One region of the Tardiphaga sp. OK246 genome, then DNA from elsewhere that is predicted to be linked to it. Evidence: predicted binding sites of a transcription regulator. Region 1 holds the regulator's gene; each other region holds the start of a gene.
The links. Region 1 encodes PhoB, which activates phosphate uptake and scavenging genes when phosphate is short. Its sites were predicted from a motif close to TGTCATNNANCTGTCAT; they were not measured.
Positions count from the first base shown of each region.

Region 2: the regulator PhoB is predicted to act here: its motif matches at 2,051-2,067, upstream of CHC01_RS01035 (esterase-like activity of phytase family protein).
Region 3: the regulator PhoB is predicted to act here: its motif matches at 2,115-2,131, upstream of CHC01_RS22500 (alkaline phosphatase D family protein).
Region 4: the regulator PhoB is predicted to act here: its motif matches at 2,633-2,649, upstream of CHC01_RS12355 (Orn/Lys/Arg family decarboxylase).

Region 1 is NZ_FZOX01000005.1:435,692-439,903, reverse strand. It holds gene CHC01_RS23465 (aspartate aminotransferase family protein) at 1-641, opposite strand, end outside; gene CHC01_RS23460 (GcrA family cell cycle regulator) at 1,088-1,597, shown strand; gene phoB (phosphate regulon transcriptional regulator PhoB) at 1,701-2,405, opposite strand; gene phoU (phosphate signaling complex protein PhoU) at 2,498-3,211, opposite strand; gene pstB (phosphate ABC transporter ATP-binding protein PstB) at 3,240-4,067, opposite strand; gene pstA (phosphate ABC transporter permease PstA) at 4,064-4,212, opposite strand, start outside.
Region 2 is NZ_FZOX01000001.1:215,623-219,834, forward strand. It holds gene mbfA (iron exporter MbfA) at 1-434, opposite strand, end outside; gene CHC01_RS01030 (Bug family tripartite tricarboxylate transporter substrate binding protein) at 841-1,827, shown strand; gene CHC01_RS01035 (esterase-like activity of phytase family protein) at 2,137-3,492, shown strand; gene CHC01_RS01040 (methyl-accepting chemotaxis protein) at 3,607-4,212, opposite strand, start outside.
Region 3 is NZ_FZOX01000005.1:217,916-222,127, reverse strand. It holds gene typA (translational GTPase TypA) at 1-279, opposite strand, end outside; gene CHC01_RS22500 (alkaline phosphatase D family protein) at 512-2,065, opposite strand; cobalamin riboswitch at 2,209-2,400, shown strand; gene CHC01_RS22495 (TonB-dependent receptor) at 2,508-4,212, shown strand, end outside.
Region 4 is NZ_FZOX01000002.1:1,044,919-1,049,130, reverse strand. It holds gene CHC01_RS12360 (GNAT family N-acetyltransferase) at 1-210, opposite strand, end outside; gene CHC01_RS12355 (Orn/Lys/Arg family decarboxylase) at 232-2,589, opposite strand; gene CHC01_RS12350 (molybdopterin molybdotransferase MoeA) at 2,748-3,956, opposite strand; gene CHC01_RS12345 (hypothetical protein) at 4,065-4,212, shown strand, end outside.

The sequences.
Region 1 (4,212 bases):
CAGAGTTCGCGCAGCGCGCCGAAGAACGCGTTGCTCGGCGCACGCACGCCGCCCTCACCCTGCAGCGGCTCGATGAGAATGCCGGCGATGTTCGGGCCGATCGCCTTCTTCACCGCTTCGATATCGCCGAGCGGCAACTGATCGAAGCCGTCGAGCGGCGTGCCGTAGCCTTCGAGATATTTGGCAGCGCCGGTCGCCGCGAGCGTGCCGAGGGTGCGGCCATGGAACGCGCCTTCAAAGGTGATAATGCGCGTGCGCTCGGGATGGCCCTTGGAGAAATGATAGTGGCGGGTCACCTTGATCGCGCATTCCATCGCTTCCGCACCCGAATTGGCGAAGAACACGAAATCGGCAAAGCTTTGTTCGCACAGCCGGGCCGCGAGGCGCTCGCCGTCCGGGCTCTTGAACAGGTTCGACATGTGCCAGAGCTTGGTGGCCTGCTCCTGCAATGCGGCGACCATATGTGGATGCGCATGGCCAAGTGCGTTCACGGCAACGCCGCTGGTGAAATCGAGATAGCGCTCACCATCGGTTCCAATCAGCCACGCGCCTTCACCGCGCTCGAAAGCGACATCCGCACGCGCGAAAACAGGCAGCAAGTGAGCCTGAGAGAGGGGCGAAGACGTTGCGTTGCTGGTCATAACCGATCCGATCGAAAAGACTGCGGCCGCGTCGATGACAACTGTGCGAAATCGAACAACGGACCCTAGAAACGAAACGTGCCGCCCTTCTCGGGCGGCACGTGGGCATTATTCTATGTGTGCTGTGAAGACTGTCAACCGCGCACTGCGGCTTTCGAGTCACACGGAGTCGCAGAAAAAGCCGATTTTGCAGCTTTATTTGCAGAAGCATGTGGACGCGGCATGCCCGACTCTTGCGCGCGAGTCACGGCATATTGTAGCTTTTGCCTCGTCGGATACGACATCTCGTGCGGCGGTAGATCCTTTTGACACATCCAGTGCGGCGTAACAGCCGGACGCGAAATTCGCGCCCGGTGAGCGCTAAAGGATTCTGACCGCAGGGATTTTTGAAGTCTCAACTCGCAGCGCTGCCCGGTCAGGCCGGCGCTCACGAAGGGAAAACGGCGATGACGGTAATGACATGGACCGACGATCGCGTCGAACAGTTGAAGAAACTCTGGGAAGGCGGCCTTTCCGCCAGCCAGATCGCTGCGGAACTCGGTAACGTGACCCGCAACGCCGTGATCGGCAAGGTGCACCGCCTTGGCCTGTCCGGCCGTGCCAAGAGCCCCTCCTCGGCAGCTCCGCGGCAGCGCAAGGCGCGCCCGGCACAGCAGATGGTACGTGTCGCCCGCCCGATGGCACGCGGCAATACCGCCCTGGCCCATAATTACGAGATCGAGGCCGAGCCCGACCCGATCGCCTATGACAACATCGTTCCGATCAGCCAGCGCCTGTCGCTGGTCGAACTCAACGAAGCCACCTGCCATTGGCCGATCGGCGATCCGTCGAGCGCGGACTTCTATTTCTGCGGCGGCAAGGCCCTGGCCGGCGCCCCCTATTGCGCACATCACTCGCGCATCGCCTATCAGCCGGCCAGCGACCGCCGCCGCGCAGTCCCGAAGCCGACGCGCTGAGCTGGAAAGCATCTAAACCAAATGAAAATGCCCGGTGATGAGCCGGGCATTTTTTGTTTGCGGGCTTCTAACCTCGCCCCGCTTGCGGGGAGAAGGAAGATACCTACTCCGCCGCCTTGTCGAAGCGGTCATCCAGCGCATAGCCGGCACCGCGCACGGTGCGGATCGGATCGGGCTCGCCAGCGGGATTGAGCAGCTTGCGCAGGCGGCCGATATGCACGTCGACGGTGCGCTCGTCGATATAGATGTCGCGGCCCCAGACGCTGTCGAGCAACTGCTCGCGGCTGAACACGCGGCCCGGATGTTCCAGGAAGAACTCCAGCAGGCGATATTCGGTCGGACCGAGATCGATCGGACGGCTTGAGCGCACGACGCGGCGCTTGTCGCGGTCGAGTTCGATGTCGCCAAACGCCAAGACGGTGGCGAGACGCTCGGGAGCTGCACGACGGAGCAGGCCCTTCACGCGCGCCAGGAGCTCCGGCACGGAGAACGGCTTGACGATGTAGTCGTCGGCACCGGTGGCGAGACCGCGAACGCGCTCGCTCTCTTCGCCCCGCGCCGTCAGCATGATGATCGGCAATGCCTTGGTTTCGGGCCGTGCGCGCAAGCGGCGGCACAGCTCGATGCCGGACAGGCCCGGCAGCATCCAGTCGAGCACCACGAGATCCGGCACCCGCTCCTTCAAGCGGGTGTCGGCATCGTCGCCGCGAGCGACGGTTTCAACATCATAGCCTTCGGCGTCGAGGTTGTAGCGAAGCAGCGTCGTTAGCGCCTCTTCATCTTCCACAACCAGAATGCGTGCATTCACAGCCATCTTGATCAATACCCTCAGTGACGTCCGACAAGTCTTTAAATCATGATCCTTGCGGAAGACTGGCTTCCACTTTTCCTGATCATGCTTCAGACCGTCGGCGTATTCGCGAATGTGGTCATGTCGCCCTTCGGGCGCTTGTCGAGGATCTGCTGGCCCTCGATCATGTAGAACACGGTTTCCGCAATATTGGTGGCATGGTCACCGATCCGCTCGATGTTCTTGGCGCAGAACATCAGGTGGATACAGAACGAAATGTTGCGCGGGTCTTCCATCATATAAGTCAGGAGTTCGCGGAACAGCGAGGTGCAGATCGCGTCGATTTCCTCGTCGCCCTTCCACACCGTCATCGCGGCAGGCAGATCGTGTGCGGCATAGGCGTCGAGCACGGCCTTGACCTGGGTGGTCACGAGGTCGGTCATATGCTCGAGGCCGCGGATCAGCTTCAGCGGATGGAAGTCGCTGTCGAGTGCATTGACGCGCTTGCCGATATTCTTGGAGAGATCGCCGATGCGTTCCAGATCGGTGGCGACGCGCAACGCGCCGACAATCTCGCGCAAATCGACAGCCATCGGCTGGCGCTTGGCGATGGTCAGCACGGCGCGCTCTTCGATCGTGCGCTGCAACTGGTCGATCTCGGAGTCGGTGGCGACGACGCGGGCGCCAAGTGCGACGTCCCGGCGGATCAGCGCGTCGACGGATTCGACGATCTGCCGCTCCGCGAGGCCACCCATCTCGGCGACGAGACGGGTCAGCTCCTGCAGATCGTCGTCGAAAGCCTTGGTGGTGTGTTCAAAAGCCATCTCAAATTCCTCCCGCGAATATGTCGCGTCAGCCGAAGCGGCCGGTGATGTAATCCTGGGTACGGCGGTCGGTCGGCGACGTGAAGATCTTGTTGGTCTGATCGAACTCGATCAACTCGCCGAGATACATGAAAGCCGTGCTGTCGGAGACGCGGGCGGCTTGCTGCATGTTATGGGTCACGATCGCGATCGTGTACTGATCCTTCAACTCGTCGATCAGTTCCTCGATCTTCGCGGTCGAGATCGGATCCAGCGCCGAGCACGGCTCGTCGAACAGGATCACTTCCGGCCGCACCGCGATGGTGCGCGCGATGCAAAGGCGCTGCTGCTGACCGCCCGACAGGCTGAGGCCCGACGCATTGAGCTTGTCCTTGACTTCGTTCCAGAGTGCACCGCCGCGCAGCGCCCTCTCGACGCGGATGTCCATCTCCGACTTGGAGATCTTTTCGTAGAGGCGGATACCGAAGGCGATGTTTTCGTAAATCGTCATCGGGAACGGAGTCGGCTTCTGGAACACCATGCCGACGCGGGCGCGCAGCAGGTTGAGATCCAGCTTCGGATCCAGAATGTTCTGGTTGTCGAGCATGAGCTGACCCTCGGCGCGCTGGCCGGGATACAGGTCATACATGCGGTTGAAGATGCGCAGCAGCGTGGACTTGCCGCAGCCCGACGGGCCGATGAACGCAGTCACGCGGTTCGCCATCAGCGTCAGGTTGATCTTCTTCAGGGCGTGGTGTTCGCCATAGTAGAAGTTCAGGTCGCGCACGGTGACCTTGGGACGGGTCTCGCCCTGCAGGGCCGACGGCGGCGGCATCGAAACGGAAGGAACGCCAGACGACACAGAAAGCTCACTCATTTTGCTGTCCTCTCGGCGCCGAGAATGCGCGCGCCAATGTTAAGGGCAAGTACGGTCAAGGTGATGATCAGGGCACCGCTCCAGGCGAGCTGCTTCCAGTACTCGTATGGGCTCTGCACGAAGTTGTTGATGGTCACCGGCAGGT
Region 2 (4,212 bases), on a different contig from region 1:
GCCGCGAGATGCTCGTGTCCTTTTTCCAGCTCGGCCAGATCGCCCAGCAACTTGCGAACGCCGACATCCGTCGCCTGCTCGGCAGCCCTGGCGTAAAAACGCTCGGCCTCAAACTCCATCCTCTCGGCTTCCTTGCGGATAGTGTCGAGCGACAGGTTACGCGTGAGCCAGATTGGTCGGCGGCGGATGAAGCCCTTGACGTCTTCGCGCCGGATCGGCGGAAGGTTCGGTCCGAAGCGCTTCTCATACATCTGCAACAGCAGATGTCGATGGCCCTTTTCCTCTTCGGCCATCTCGCTGAAGACTTTCGCGGAATCGGGATAGCGCTCTGCCAGATCCTCGGCGAAGCTGAGATAGATCCGGCTGTCCTCTTCCTCGCTGGAGATCGCAACCGCCAGCACCTCGCGTTCGGTGAGCTCCGAAAACGCCTTCATATCAGAGCCTTACTTAATTTAGAATTATTCTAATTTATATAGGAGCTGCTTTGCATTTGTCAAAGAGCTTCGCGCCTGCGCGGCGCTGAACCTGTCCGCTGGTCGGGAAGCAATAGCGGGGACGAGAAGGACCGCGGCGAAACGATCGTGCTTGCTCCGGAGCTTGCACCGGCATTCGCACCGACCTCGACGCGGAGATGCTGCGGATCAGCGGCCGTCTGCAGGTGCCGTCGCTCACGAACGCGATAAGGTCGACCCGGTGCAGCAGAAGTCGCTGCATGGCCTACACCATCGACAGCGCGCTCACCTGAACTGCATACCTTTCCGCTTCCGTGCGTCACCGACCTCCGCTAGTTTGCCCGCAACAAATGTGGGCTACCAAAGCCGATTCAGGGAGAAAAGCGGAATGCACGGACTTTCAGTTCTTCGCGGTGTGGCGAGCGCATGGTTTATCGGAGCGCTACTGTTGGCGACCCCGGATGCCATCGCACAAACCGCGAATTATCCAAACCGGGCGATCACGCTGGTGCTCCCTTTCGCCGCAGGCAGCGGCACCGACACCACGACGCGCCTGATCGCCAAGGAACTCGGCACCGCACTGAACGCCAACACCGTGATCGACAACAAGGCCGGCGCCAATGGCTCGATCGCCGCCAGTTTCGTCGCTCGCGCCCCCGCCGACGGTTACACGCTGTTCGTCACGACCAACACGACGCATTCGGCCAATCCTTTTCTGCTCAAGACCATGAGCTATGATCCGATCAAGGATTTCACGCCGATCGCGCGCACCGGCGACCTGCCCTTCATGCTGGTGATCAATCCCGAGATTCCCGCCAACTCCGTGGAAGAGCTGATCGCGCTCGCCAAGAAAGAGCCGGGCAAGTACTCCTACGCATCGGGCAGTTCGTCGGCGATCGTCTCGGGCGCGACCTTTGCCCGCCTCGCCAAGCTCGATCTCCTGCACGTGCCTTACAAGAGCTCACCACCGGCGCTCACCGATGTCATCGCCGGCCGTGTCAGCATGATGTTCGTCGACGTTCCGACCGGCCTGCCGCATGTCAACGCCAAGGCGTTGAAGTCGCTTGCGGTGACCACCAAGTATCGCTCCAAGCTTCTGCCCGACCTTCCGACCATGGACGAGGCCGGCGTGAAGGGCTTCGACATCACCTCGTGGCAGGGCTATCTCGGCCCGGCCAACATGCCGAAGGACATCGTCGTCAAGCTCAACGCCGAAATCCGCAAGATCGTCGAACGCCCCGAGATCCAGAAAGACCTCGCCAACCGCGGCATGGAAGCCTTCTCCGGTACGCCGGAAGAGTTCGACGCCTTCCTGAAGAATCAGCTCAAGGTGTGGGAGAAGCTGATCACGGATGCGGGGATCGAGAAGCAGTAGGCGCATTTCAGATAGAACCGCACGGCAGGTATGTTCGTCATGCCCGGCGAATGCCGGGTATCTACGTCTCGGCCACAAAGAAGACGTGGATGGCCGGGACATCCAGCGAAGCCGCGCTTCGCGCTTTGCCCGGCCATGACGATGGTTTTGCGTGGGTTGAACGAAGAGGAACCGCGCCTAACCCGCAGCCGCGGCGACCCCATGCCGCAGCTCTTTCCCCCGCTGTCACCCATTCGTCACGGAACTGTCAGCGCAGCGTAACGCCCGCCCCCCAGAACACCGCGCATGGTCACCACAAAGGAGACAACCATGCGCAGCACATTCCTCTGCTCCGTCGCTTCCCTCGTCATGCTTTCTTCCGCAGCCTTTGCGCAGTCGGAAGGCGAATTTCCAGCCAAGCTCGCCGGCCATGCCGTGCTGCCGGCGACGTCGACCATCGATGCGCCAGCGGATGCGCCGAACGACCTGAAGACCTCGGGCAAATACACAACCGGCAAGCGCGTCGACGCGCTCGGCACCGTGATGGGCAAGTCCTATGAGCGCGCCACCGGCATCTCGCTGCCGATGAAGGGGCAGCCGCTGCAGGGCCATTCCGGCATCAAGGTGATGCCAGACGGTTCGTTCTGGGTGCTGACCGACAATGGCGCCGGCTCGCGCTACAATTCGGCCGACTACATGATCTATCTCAATCATCACAAGATCGACTGGAAGAACGGCAAGGTCGAGCGTCAGGCCACCGTGTTCCTGCACGATCCCGACAAGAAGGTGCCGTTCCGCATCGTTCACGAAGACACCGCCAAGCGCTACCTGACCGGCGCCGATGTCGACACCGAAGGCTTCCAGATCGTCGGCGACAATTTCTGGATCGGCGAAGAATTCGGCCCCTACATCATCAAGGCCGACAAGACCGGCAAGGTTCTGGCTGTGTTCGACACCGTCGCCGACGGCAAGCCGGTGCGTTCGCCCGACCATTGGTCGGTGCAGTCGCCGGGCGCACCGGGCGCCACCTACACCACCGTCAACCTGCGCCGCTCCAAGGGCTATGAAGGCTTCGCCTCCTCCAAGGATGGCAAGTTCCTATACGGCCTGCTCGAAGGCCCGATCTGGGATGCCGAGAAGAAGGACTGGGAAAAGGTCGACGGCAAGGAAGCTTCGCGCATCCTGGAATTCGACGTCGCCAACGAGAAGTTCACCGGTCGCTACTGGCAGTACGTGTTCGAACAGAACGGCAATGCCATCGGCGACTTCAACATGATCACCGCCGACAACGGCCTGATCATCGAGCGTGACAATGGCGAAGGCACCAAGGACAAGGCCTGCGCCGACGGCAAGCGCGGTGAAGACTGCTTCCCGGATCTCGCCAAGTTCAAGAAGGTCTACAAGATCGAACTGAACGACGCCAACGTCGGCAAGCCCGTTCGCAAGATTGGTTTCATCGACCTGATGAAGATCCAGGACCCGAACAAGCTGGCCCGCAAGCCGCTGAATGACGGCGTGCTGACCTTCCCGTTCTTCACCATCGAGAACGTCGACCAGGTTGATGCCACCCACATCATCGTCGGCAACGACAACAACCTGCCGTTCTCGTCGAGCCGCGAGCCGAACAAGGCCGACGACAACGAGTTCGTGCTGCTCGAAGTCGCCGACTTCCTGAAGGCGAAGTAATCAACGCGAGCAGGCATCAGCCTGAACGACGAAAGCCCTCCCGCAAGGGAGGGCTTTTTGCGTTAGAGCGTGATCTACTTTCCTCTCCCACAAGGGAGAGGGGAAGAAGAGCCTCTACGCAGCACGCACCTTGGTCAGGAACTCGTCCACAGCCGTTCGCAACATGCCGGACTGGGTGTCGAGCTCCCTGGCATTCGACAACACCTGCGAGGCCGCCGTCCCGGTCGCTTCCGCTGCGCTGCTGACGCCCCCGATATGTTCGCTGATCTCACTGGAGCCTGCCGCGACCGACTGAATGTTGCGCGCGATTTCCCGCGTGGCCTCGCCCTGCTCCTGGACGGCCGTGGAGATGCTAGTGGTGATCTCGCTCATCTGCGCGATGGTCCCCGTAATGGCGCTGATCGAGAGTACGGCTTCGCTGGTCGATGCCTGCATAGCTGCGACCTGGGCGGAGATCTCTTCGGTGGCCTTGGCGGTCTGGCTTGCCAGCGCCTTCACTTCCGAGGCGACGACCGCAAAGCCGCGGCCGGACTCGCCGGCGCGCGCCGCTTCGATGGTCGCATTCAGCGCGAGCAGATTGGTCTGGGAGGCGATGCTGTGGATCAACTGAACCACTTCGCCGATCTTCTCCGCGCCGCTGGACAGCAGCTGAACGGTCGCATTGGTGCGTTCCGCATCGCCGACTGCCTTGCTGGCAATTTGGCTCGACTGCGAGACCTG
Region 3 (4,212 bases), 220 kb from region 1:
CACGCCATCGACCATCGACAGGATGCGTTCGACTTCGCCGCCGAAGTCAGCGTGGCCCGGGGTGTCGACGATGTTGATCTGGACTTCATCCCACAGCACCGAGGTGCACTTGGCGAGAATGGTGATGCCGCGCTCTTTTTCGATGTCGTTCGAATCCATCGCGCGTTCCTGGACGCGCTGATTGTCGCGATACGTGCCCGACTGCTGCAGCAGCTTGTCCACGAGAGTGGTTTTGCCGTGGTCAACGTGGGCGATGATAGCAATGTTGCGAAGGTTCATAGGTCTTCTTCTGGTTACGGTCTGGGTGCCCTTGAGCGGGTTCAACAAGACATGCTCGACAACAAAAGGCTTATGCCTTGCGCTCGAGCGCGTTCGATAACTGCCTCGTCTGAAAACGCGCTGGGGCAATCCCTCCAAAAGCAAACCCGGCCAGAAGGGGCCGGGTACTCGGACGCGTTGCGGCGCAATATAGGGGGAAATCGCCGAAAAACAATGCGAATCTGCCAAATGGTTAGCCCAATTTCGGGTCCAGAACCGTGGCCCAAAGGGCCATATCGGCCCGATCCCGCAGGGTAACGGTCATTTGGCCGCTTTGGCTGTCGATTTTGACGTGACCGAAGAACTGCATGCCGGCCGACGGGGGCAAATTCTGCTTATCGGGCCCCGGCGCCTTCACGAAACGGACCTCAGGACCGAAGGTATTGTCGAGCGCCGCCGGCCCGAAAGTTCCGGCGTGAAACGGGCCCGAAACGAACTCCCAGAACGGCTCGAAATCCTGAAACTGCGCCTTTTCCGGATTGTAGTAATGCGCCGCCGTGTAATGCACGTCGGCGGTCAGCCAGACCGTGTTGCGGATACCGGCCGATTTGATGAAGCGCAGGATATCGGCGATTTCCAGCTCGCGGCCCCGCACTGGTCCGTCGCCCTGTGCGATGGCCTCAGACCCGGTTTTGTCGGCGGCGTTGTCATAGACGACGAGGCCGATCGGCATATCCGAGGCGATGACCTTCCAGGTCGCCTTCGAGGCCATCAATGCGCGCTTCAGCCAGGCCATCTGCTCCGGACCGATGAAATACGCATGGGGACCATAGGTGTCCTGCAGGTTCGGGCCGTTGGGCCCGCGATAGCTGCGCTCGTCCAGCATGAAGACGTCGAGATGCGGGCCGTAATTGAGCGTGCGATAGACGCGGCCCGGTTCGGCCGGATTGACCGAGATCGGATACATCTCGTGATAGGCACGGGCGCCGCGCGCAGCCAGCAGCGTGATGTCGCGCTCCTTGTAGGATGCCGGTAACTGTTTCGAGAGCGACCAGTTGTTGGTGACCTCGTGATCGTCCCACTGGCCGAAGATCGGCACCTGCGCATTGAATGCGCGGACATTGTCGTCGAGTAGATTGTATTTGTGCGCGGCGCGGAATTCATCGAGCGTCTCGGCGACCTTCGCCTTTTCCGGCACCGTGATGGTGTTTTTCCAGATCGTGCCGTCCGGCAGTTTCGTTTCAGGCAGGATCGGGCCGTCGGCGTAGATGGTATCGCCGGAATGGATCAGGAAATCCGGATTGTGCTTGCGCATGGTGGCGAAGGTGACCATTCCGCCGTCATCGGCGTTGATGCCCCAGCCCTGCCCTGCGACATCGCCGCCCCAGACAAAGGACACATCGCGGCGATCCGCTGGCGCGGTGCGGAAGCGGCCGATCACCGGCTCGCCGACGATTGCGGTATGCGACAAATCACGGAATTTGACGCGGTAGAAGATGTCCTGCCCGGCTGGCAGATTATCGAGCAGCAACTTCGCCGTGAAATCGCTCTCGGGCAGCGCCGTGATAACCGGCAACATGCGCGCATTGCTGAAGGATTCGGTAGTGGCGACCTCCACCATCATCTGCGCCGGCCGATCCGCGCGCGACCAGATCATGCCGCTGCTCGTCCCGACATCGCCGGACTGCACGCCATGCGACACGAGCGGACGATCCGCCGCACGGCTGAGGTAAGGCATCGCCAGGAAGCTTGCGCCTGCTGCGGCTGAGTGCGCGAGGAAGCGACGACGGGAAATATGTAGCGCCATGGCGAACTCCTGATCCTGGCTCTGGCACCAGTGGCTCTAGGCAGATCGCTTGACGCTGCGATGACAGGTGATGCGCAATATCAACACCTGTCAGCGCACGTTGCGAGTGACTAGCAACTTGATTGACACATTTGGAAATTTCACCTTAACGTGAACGTGACGGTTCCCTTCGGGGATCAAAAGGGAATGCGGTGAGGGGGATCCCCCGATTCCGCGGCTGCCCCCGCAACTGTAAGCGGCGAGCCTGCGCCAAGAGCCACTGGGTGTTCACCTGGGAAGGCGGCGACAGGCAGTGACCCGCGAGCCAGGAGACCTGCCGCCAGTCGTGGTCACACGCGAGCACATTGGGCGGGGTGTCCTGGTGGAAGTCACACTGCCTCTTTGAAAAGCGGCGGCGAGACTTGGTTTGCGGTGACGTGCCACGTAACCGCGAGTCCTGTAGATGACCTCCGTTTCTCCCGTCGCATTGAAGCAATGCAAAGCTCTTCTTTCCTCTGTCGCACTGTCCTGCTTCCTTGTGCCCGCCGAGGGCTCGCTGCGACCTGCGCAATCGCACCACGTACTCGACCCCGTGGTGGTGCAGCCGACGGTGACGCCAACGCGCGCGCGCCGCGCCACATCAGGCAAGGCCACGCGCGCCGCGCGCTTGCGGCAGCAGCGCAATGTCGCCGCCAATACCGGCGCGCCGGTTGCCACGCCGACAGGCCCCGTCTTCGCAGCGCCGACGCTCAACCTCACCGGCACAACGTCGACCGGCAGCCGCCTCGGCCTGACGCGCCTGCAGACGCCGGCCAGCGTCGAGGTGATCTCGGCGGAAACCATGGCCGAGCGCGGCCAGCAGAACGTGGTCGATGCCGTCACGCAGAATGCCACCGGCTTTACGGCCATCGGTGAACCCGGCAATGGCGGCATCGCTTTCAGCACCCGCGGCTTCGCCGGCAGCGGCTCTGTCACGTCGCTCTATGACGGCACACGCCTCTATGTCGGCTCCGGCACGGTGAACTTCCCCTTCGACACCTGGACCGCCGAGAAGATCGAAGTGCTGCGCGGCCCCGCCTCCGTCATGTATGGCGAAGGCGCCATCGGCGGCGCTATCAACGTGATTTCGAAACTGCCGCTCTGGGTGCCACGCAACCAGGCCGAAATCTCTCTGGACAGCAACATGACGCGCCGCATCGCTCTCGATAGCGGCGGCCCGGTCAGCAAGGACGTCGCCTATCGTATCGCCGTCACCGGCAACGCGTCCGATGGTTGGGTCGATCGCGACAACACCTCGAACATCGCGCTGCACGCCGCCGTGCAGATCAAGCAGACCGAGGACATCACCTGGACGCTCTCCACCGACTATGGCGACCGCCATCCATCAAAATATTTCGGCACGCCGCTGATTAACGGCCAGCTCAATGAGGCGATCCGCTTCAAGAACTACAATGTCAGCGACAGCAACATCCGCTATCAGGACAGTTGGAGCCAGGTGAAGACCGAGTGGCAGGTGGCCGACGGCATCACCCTGCGCAACACGCTCTATTACATGTATGCGAAGCGCCACTGGAAGGAGGTCGAGATCTACGGCTTCAATTCCGGCACCGGCCTGATCGATCGCGGCGATTATCTCGAGATCTTCCACCAGCAGCAGCAGATCGGCGACCGCATGGACGCCACCTTCGAGGGCCATCTGTTCGGCATGGTCAACACCTTCGTGGCGGGCTTCGACGTTAACCGCATCGACTTCAAGCATACCAACAATTCGCCGTTTAGCGGGTCCTCATCGGTCAATCCGTATAATTTCGATCCCGGCCTGTTCAGCAGCCCGGACCCGACGATTCCCGGCTTCAAGAGCGTCGCCAATCAGTACGCATTCTTCGCCGAGAACCGACTGGCCGTCACCGAACAATTGTCGCTGATCGCCGGCGTCCGCCAGGACCAACCGACCGTCGAACGAACCGACTATCGCACCCCCGCCAACAGCTACACCCGGGACTATTCGGCGACCTCGTGGCGCGCCGGCGTCGTCTATACGCCGATTCAGAACCTTGCTTTCTATGGCCAGTATTCGACGGCGGTCGATACCATCGGCGGCTTGATCTCGGCGAGTAACGCCAATGCGAAGTTTGACCTCGCGACCGGCAAACAGGCCGAGATCGGCG
Region 4 (4,212 bases), on a different contig from region 1:
GCCGCCTTGCGTGGCGACGAGGTGCGGGAACCGTTTGCTGCGCAGGTTCTTGCGCCGGTCTCTGAGATCGTCGGGCTGCGGCGTGTCGGCGTCGCTGACGCCTTCCTCGACGCCTTGCCGGATGTGCCGGCGATAGATCGCCAGCATGGCATCGACGTCGGTGTCGCGTGATGGTCGGATGACGACCGGCTGTTCGAGTTCCGTTGGCAAATCAGGCTCCTTACGTGCTCCCTATTCGGAGACCACGTAAGTGTAAAGTCGGATCCGGCCATTGGCGTCGACCTTGCGGTAGATGCCCTGGATTTCGACGTCGAAGCCCGGGAACGTGTTGAAGCAGGTCTCGAACATCCGGAGATAGTCGATCATCGGCTTTGACCGTTCGGTGAGCCGTTCTCCGGGAACGATCGTGGCGATGCCGGGCGGGTAGACCACGAACGGCGTCGTCGCGACGCGCCCGAATATCTCATCGATCGGGAGGTAATCGACGTCGTTGCGCACCAGACAGCGCGCGGCATCATGGGGTGACATGGCAATCTCCGGCAGATGGTCGGCGGAGAATTGCCTGGTCTGAAGTTCGCTCACATTGGCCTCGCGGAAGAACCGGTGCATGTCGCCGCACAGATCCCGCAGGCGTATGCCCGCATAACGCGCCGGCCTGCGCCTGGAGAATTCCGGGATAACGTCTTCCAGCAGCGCGTTGTCGTCATGAAACTTCTTGAAGGCGACAAGGCCCGATATCAGCGTGCCGGCCTTGCTGGCTTCCACGCCGGGCGTCAGCAGGAAGAGCAGCGAGTTGAGATCGTTCTTCTCCGGCACGATGCGATTTTCGCGCAGGAACTGCGCGACCACGGGCGCGGGGATGCCGTGTTCCGCATAGCCGCCGGTGGTGCGGTCGAAGCCGGGTGTCAGTACCGTCAGCTTGTTGGGATCGGTCATGGTGAAACCGGCTTCCATGCCGGGGAAGCCATGCCAAGCGGCGTCAGGCGCGAGCTGCCAATAAGCCGGATTGGTGGCCAGCTGGTCAGTGCCGATGCTTTCCCAAGGCACATTGTGAACAGCGCCTTCGCTGGCTGCGTCGGGAATCGCGACGCGCTCGGGCACGAAGGGTTCGAAGAACCAGCGGCGCTCAGTGCGGGTTTCCTTCTCCTCGAATTCGCGGCGGACGGCGCGCATCTTCTTGCGCAGTTCGATGCCGAGGCGGATCGTATCGTCCCACAACACTTCGCCGGAGCGGCCCTTCATCATCTGCGCGCCGACATCCAATGATGCGAACAGCGGATAGAACGGCGAGGTCGAGGCGTGCTGCATGAAGCTTTCGTTGAAGCGCCGATGCTCGACGCGGCGTTTCTGGCCGCGGATATGACGATCCTTCATGTGGATCTGCGACGCCTGCGAGAAGCTCGCGAGCTGCTTGTGGGTCGACTGCGTCGCGATGATGCCCGGCGAATCCGGGCCGAGCTCTTTGAGCCCCATGGCGAAGCGACCGGCATAGAGCGGGTGGAATTTCATGAAACCCGCCCAGGCTTCGTCGAACAGGATGTAATCGCAGAGATGGCCGATGCGCGCGATGATCATCTCGGCGCTGTAGATGGTGCCGTCATAGGTGCACTGTTCGACCACGGCGACGCGGAACGGGCGCGGACGTTTCCAGGCCTCGGGATCCGTGACGAGCGGATTGATACGGATGCGCTCGCGCAGCGCGTCCTCGTCGAGCGCGTCCCAGTTCATCGGGCCGATCAGGCCCCAGGGATTGCGCGTCGTTGGCACATAGATCGGCACACCGCCTGAAATCATCAATGCGCCGTGCAAAGCCGCCTTGTGGTTGTTGCGATCGAACAGCACGAGGTCGCCATCGGTAACCAGAGCCGATAGCGCGACCTTGTTGGAGGTCGAGGTGCCGTTGAGCACGAAGTAGGTCTTCTCCGCGCCAAAAATCTGCGCGGCTTCCTTCTGCGCCTGCAAAGCAGGGCCCTCATGAGTTAGCAGGTCGCCGAGATCGAGCACCGAATTGTCGAGGTCGTCGCGAAACACGGCTTCGCCGAGATGTTCCATGAACACCCGCCCGATCGGGCTGCGGCTGTAGAACACGCCGCCATTGTGGCCCGGGCAGGTCCAGAGCTGGTTGCCTTCCTCGGCATAGTCGACCAAAGCGCCGAAGAACGGCGTCTTCAGCGTCTCGGCATATTGCTTCAACCGGCTGATGAGATTCTTGGCGATGAAGGGTGGGGTTTCCTCGGACAGGAAGACATAGCCGTCGATGAAATCGAGCACTTCGACCGGGACGTCTTCAAACCGCTTGCGACGGATCAGCAGGATGATGGGGAAGTCGAGGCCCCGTTTGCGCATCAGGTTGATCAGCGCCGCGGTCTTGCCTTCGAGGCCCTTCTTGCCCCAGTCGACCACCATGCAGCCGATGGCCGCGTCGGTCTGGACTGCGATCGTGGCGTCTTCGAGCTTGCGTGCCTTGACGACTTCGAAGCCGGAACGCTCGATCTCATCGACGATCTGATTGAGCCGAATGCCCTCGAGATCGTCGGCGTCGAATGTTGGCATCGCAAACAGGAAATTGAAGCGTTTGAAATAGTCCATTTGTGCACCGATCTTGTTTCGCAGCGATGTCTCGCTGCGTTACGTGACAATTCAGTGACTGAAGCCGCGTTAAGGTATCTCAGTCAGAAAAAAGCTCAGAGAACATGCCGCGCGGCGGAAGTTCCGGTGGCCCGGCATCCCATCGCGCATCTCGGCCTTTAAACAGGCAGTCGCATGATCGCGCAGGAATCGCCAGCGGCGGCGGCGGGAGCGAATGGCGTGCGGATCAGAAGTCCTTCGGCAACAGCCAGATTTCCTAGCAGCGACGAGTCCTGCTTGATGACCGGCGTCGCCACCACGGTGCCGTCGGCGCGGGTTTCCAGGCGCGTGCGCAGATAGTCCTCGCGCTGGTCGTTGGCGGCGAGGTCGCGGCCGAGCACCGCGGGTTCGAGCGCGTGAGCGACCTCGTTTCGGCCGGACAGCGCGCGCAGCAGCGGCACCATGAACAGGAAGCCGCAGACATAGGACGAGACGGGATTGCCGGGCAGGCCGATGACCCGCATGCTCTGGCGGCGTCCGTGCATCATCGGCTTGCCGGGCCGCATCGCGATGCGCCAGAACGCCATCTCGACGCCGGCATTGATCAGGGATTGCTGCACGAGGTCGTGGTCGCCGACCGACGCGCCGCCGGTGGTGATCAGCACGTCCGCCTTCAGATCGATCGCGCGCTGAATGGCCGATGTGGTCGCCTCCAGCGTGTCGACAGCGATACCGAGATCGATCACCTCGGCGCCTTCGGCACGGGCCAGTGCACGTAGCGCGAAGCCATTGGAGAGCACGATCTGGCCGGGGCCGGGGACCGCACCGGGCATTACCAGTTCGTCGCCGGTGGCGAGCACGGCAACGACCGGCCGTCGCCGCACGGGCAGTGACGGATGGTTCATCCCGGCAGCAAGCGCCAGGTCGCGATCTGTAAGGCGGGTGCCGGCGCGCAGCAGCACATCGCCTTCGTTGAAATCGACGCCGGCCGGGCGGATATGCTTGCCGGAAATTGCAGCTTCGTTGATCCCGACGATATCGCTATCGCGCGTAGTATCTTCCTGGATCACGACGGCGTCGGCGCCGGCGGGCAGCACGCCGCCGGTGAAAATTCGCAGGGCTTCACCGGTCTGCAGCGGGCGGTCGAACGGCTTGCCTGCGGCGATCTCGCCGATGACGCGGAGCTTGGCGCCCAGTGTCGCATCGGCGGCGCGCACAGCATAGCCGTCCATCGCTGACATGGGCTCCGGTGGCTGGGTGCGCAGCGAAGCGATGTCGCGGGCGAGCACGCGGTGGAAAGCGTCTTCCAGCGGCACCATCTCCTCAGGCAGCGCATCGGCGCCCGCGAGAATCGCGGCCATGGCATCGGTAACCGGCATCAGGGCCATCGCGGGGATCTCCGGCAGTGTGGGCGCCCGTCATAGCGGAGAGCGGGAGCGGACGCAAAACCAGCGGCGCTTTGGCAGGGCAGGCAAACACGGTAGACATCGGCGATCATGACCGACAACCACGCCGCAACCGACGATGAAGCGCCTGTCTGGCGGGCGGATGTCGATGCGCTGGCATTCCGGCCGTCCGGCCATCGCGGGCTGTGCATGGTGCACCGTCACGCGTTCCGGACGCTGCTCCGGCGCTGCCCGTCGC